2 regions of the Clostridium sp. BJN0001 genome follow, and region 1 is predicted to be linked to the other one. Evidence: riboswitches for the same ligand, from Rfam matches in the RefSeq annotation. Region 1 holds a riboswitch; the other holds the start of a gene.
The links. Region 1 has a riboswitch for ZMP and ZTP ahead of pflA (pyruvate formate-lyase-activating protein). Riboswitches for the same ligand answer to the same signal wherever they lie in the genome.

Region 1 (2,210 bases):
AAGAGCAATTCTTCGATAGTCTCCTATTATTCTTCCTCTTCCATATGCATCAGGAAGACCTGTTAAAAGTCCTACATGTCTTGCTATTTTTGTTCTCTTAGGATATGCATCAAACACTCCATCATTATGTGTTTTTCTATACTGTGAAAAATGCTTTTTTATATCCTCATTAAGCTTATATCCATACTGACTAAGTGCACTTTCAGCCATTCTCATTCCGCCATATAAGTTAACTATTCTCTTTAAAGGTGCATCTGTCTGAAGTCCTACTATTACTTCATTTTCTTTATCTATATATCCAGGTTTAAAATTGTTTATTCCTGATACTTTATCAGTTTCAACATCAATTATTCCTTGCTTTATTTCTTTTTTTATAAGCTCTAAACACTTATCCCAAACATTTTTTGTCTTATCTGTTATTCCTTCAAGAAATGAAGAATCTCCTTCATAAACAGTATAATTTTTTAATATAAAGTTTCTTACATCTATCTCTTTCTGCCAGTTTCCTTCTTTAAATTCATTCCATTCTTTAAACATAATATTACTCCTTAACTATAATTTTTCAGATTATTCTGAATATTTTTTATTTAGTATTCCCCAAAAAATTCTTTTAAAAGGGTATCTGTTATTTTTTTATCCATAGGCTTTACACCATCTAACGGGTATTTAATTTTCATCTTTTCATATTTATTTACTCCAAGAACATGATACGGAAGAAGCTGAACTTTTAATACATTAGGAATCTTTTCTATGTATTTTTTAAGTCCATAAATGTGCTCACGCGAATCTGTAAGATTTGGTACAACAACATGTCTTATCCACATCTTAGTATTATTTCTTATCATAGCTTTTAAAAATTCTTGTGTCTTTAAAATATTTCCTGATGTAATATTTTTGTATCCTTCTTTTGTATAATGTTTTACATCATATAAAACAAGGTCTGTGTATTTAAGTATTTCATCATAATTACCATAACCATATCCAGCTGTATCTATACATGTATTTATTCCTCTTTCTTTTAAAAGTTTAAGAGTTTCAAGTAAAAACTCTGGCTGCAAAAGAGGTTCTCCACCAGAAAATGTTACACCACCACCTGAAGAAAAATACGGTTTATACCTTTCTACTTTCTTAACTACCTCTAAAGGAGTATAAAGCTTTTCGCTTTCGCATTTCCATGTATCAGGATTATGACAATACTTACATCTTAAAAGACATCCTTGCATAAAAATAACTGTTCTTATTCCTGGTCCATCAACAAGACCCATTGATTCAAAAGAATGAATTCTTCCTTTAACCATATGCTGCCTCCTTAATTAATAAATAAGATTAAAAAAAGCCGACGTCTGAACTTTTCGCCCAGACGGTCGGCCTTTTTTAATCATACTTCCCGTGGTATACTCCACTTCCGTCAGTCATATGATCAATCGATATGTTTATATTATCAGATTCTAATTTTAATGTCAATATTATTTTTCTACTGCACCATATTTTTTATAATAATCATCTATTCTACTTTTTATTTCGTCATTAATTACAATTTTTCCATTTATTTCTTTGTTGTAAAGATACTCTACAACTTCTTCCATATTAACTATAGAACATGTTTTTAATCCAAATTTTTCTGTTAATTCAGTAAGTGCAGACTTTTCGCCATGACCTTTTTCCATTCTATCAACTGAGATAATAAGTCCCTTTACATCTACATCAGCCTCTGATTTTAATATAGGCATTGTTTCATAAACTGAAGTTCCTGCTGTTGTAACATCTTCAACAATTATGATTCTATCATTATCTTTTAACTTACTTCCAAGAAGTATTCCTTTATCACCATGGTCTTTTATTTCTTTTCTGTTTGAGCAATATTTAACTTCTATATCATACTTATTTGATAATGCAATTGCTGTTGTAACACTTATTGGAATTCCTTTATATGCAGGTCCAAATAGTATATCATATTCATCACCAAAATGTTCTTTTATTGCTTCTGCATAAAATTCTCCAAGTTTTGAAAGTTCACTTCCTGATTGATAATTTCCAGCATTAATAAAAAATGGTGTCTTTCTTCCACTCTTTGTTACAAAATCTCCAAATGTTAAAACATTACTTTCAACCATGAATTCGATAAATTGTTTTTTATATTCTTGCATAATTTCTCCTCCACACTATAAAAATATTTATTTTATAATTCCTACTATTTCGTTTATATCTTT
Region 2 (2,210 bases), 860 kb from region 1:
TGCTTTTATTTGCTACAACAAAAGGAGTAAAATACTTATCTATCTCTCCAAAAACTGACTCAAATGCATTTCTATATATATATCCTGTAATCCCTTCAAGGGGTGCAAAATAAAATTTCATATTAAAAAGCTCCTAATTATATATTTTCATATATAATATAATACAAAAGAGTACGTTATAGCAAAAAAGTTTTTAATGGTGGAATAAACGTATTCCTGTAAATGCCATAGCCATATTATACTTATCACATGTTTCAATTACATTATCATCTCTTATAGATCCCCCAGGCTGTGCAATATAAGAAACACCACTTTTTGAAGCACGCTCTATATTATCTCCAAATGGGAAAAATGCATCTGAACCAAGTGAAACTCCACTTATACTTTCAAGATATTCTTTTTTCTCCTCTTTTGTAAATACTTCTGGTTTTTCTGTGAATACTCTCTGCCACTCTCCATCTTTTAAAAGATCCATATAATCATCTGATACATATACATCTATAGCATTATCTCTATCTGGTCTTTTAAGTCCTTCTTTAAATGGAAGATTTAACACCTTATCGCTTTGTCTTAAGAACCATATGTCTGCTTTATTTCCTGCAAGTCTTGTGCAGTGTATTCTTGACTGCTGTCCTGCCCCTATTCCTATTGCCTGACCATCTTTAACGTAACATACAGAATTTGATTGTGTATATTTTAAAGTTATTAAAGAAATTAATAAGTCTCTTCTTGCATCTTCAGGTATATTCTTATTTTTAGTTGGAATATTATCTTTAAGAATTTCTTCTGATAATTTAACATTATTTCTATGCTGCTCAAAAGTCACTCCAAAAACCTGTTTCCTTTCTATTTCTCTAGGTGTATAATCTTTATCAATTTTAATTACGAGATAATTTCCCTTGCGCTTTCTCTTTAAAATTTCAAGAGCTTCATCTGAATATGAAGGTGCTATTATTCCATCTGAAACCTCATGAAGTAAAAATTCTGCTGTATCTTTATCACATTCATCAGATAATGCTGCAAAATCTCCATATGATGACATTCTATCTGCACCTCTTGCTCTTATATAAGCAGTAGCCATTTCAGAAATCTCTTTTCCTTGAGCCATATACATTTTTTTAAGCTTATCATTAAGTGGAACTGCAACAGCTGCTCCTGCAGGACTTACATGTTTAAATGATGCTGCTGCTTTAAGATTTGTTGCTTCTTTAAGCTCTTTTACAAGTTGAAAACTGTTAAAAGCATCTAATAAATTAATATATCCAGGTCTTCCATTTAATATTTCAATAGGAAGTTCACCTTTTTCCATATAAACTCTTGCTGGTTTTTGATTTGGATTGCATCCATATTTTAACTGTAATTCTTTCATTTTACTTTACACACTCCTTTTAACAATAGAAAAGCCGGCCATCTGGGCTTTTCTCTGCCCAGACGGTCGGCTAAAATTTGTTATACTCCATGTGGTAAATCCACTTCCGTCAGTCATATAACTTTATACTTAAAAAATATCATCAGTACTTCTATTTGTCAAGTTACTTTGCATTAGGATTATTTACCACTCCTAAAAATAGTGGTGTATTATCATTATTTGTTATTGCAAATATAAATGGTCTGTTAAGTTTCATATCGTAATACTCTTTATTAAAATCAGGAGCTGCACTAGAAACCATAGATATTTCAGTATATGCGGCAGCTTCTGCACCATATTCATCTATTGATACCCTGCTCTGCTGTTTTACATTTGAAACATAAAGTTCTCCATCTTTACTGTATTTAGAAAAGTCTGCAGCACTAGTATTATAAATATTTTCAAATCCAATTTTCTTTAACATATCATTTAAAGTATATGAAGATGAAAAATCAAATTTAGGAAGTGATAATGAAAGTTCTACTCTCTGTGAAGTATCAGAATCAAGAGAAGATAAAGCTTCATTTAATTCCTCTTTATTATTTAACATATAGTCACAATTTATATCTTCATTTGGAAGAATAAACATCATTTTCTGTCCATTTCTAAATGGAATTGAGCATGATACATAATTGTTTCCTTTATTAATTGAAGTAGAATATGTCTTATTCATAAAATCAGTAGATACTTTATTTCCATTTTCTAAAGTAAAATAATCTTCTGCAGTATCATTTTCATCAAATGCTTTAAGCCATGAATCTTTGAAATATACTGTATTAAATATGTCCATAACCTCATTATC

Region 2: another riboswitch for ZMP and ZTP. It lies ahead of MTX53_RS12530 (phosphoribosylaminoimidazolecarboxamide formyltransferase); the one in region 1 lies ahead of pflA (pyruvate formate-lyase-activating protein).

The regions. Positions count from the first base shown of each region.
Region 1 is NZ_CP094971.1:770,249-772,458, reverse strand. It holds gene pflB (formate C-acetyltransferase) at 1-537, opposite strand, end outside; gene pflA (pyruvate formate-lyase-activating protein) at 588-1,298, opposite strand; ZMP/ZTP riboswitch at 1,348-1,426, opposite strand; gene pyrE (orotate phosphoribosyltransferase) at 1,467-2,147, opposite strand; gene MTX53_RS03660 (dihydroorotate dehydrogenase) at 2,175-2,210, opposite strand, start outside.
Region 2 is NZ_CP094971.1:2,596,459-2,598,668, forward strand. It holds gene MTX53_RS12525 (tRNA-dihydrouridine synthase) at 1-121, opposite strand, end outside; gene MTX53_RS12530 (phosphoribosylaminoimidazolecarboxamide formyltransferase) at 194-1,369, opposite strand; ZMP/ZTP riboswitch at 1,419-1,496, opposite strand; gene MTX53_RS12535 (serpin family protein) at 1,533-2,210, opposite strand, start outside.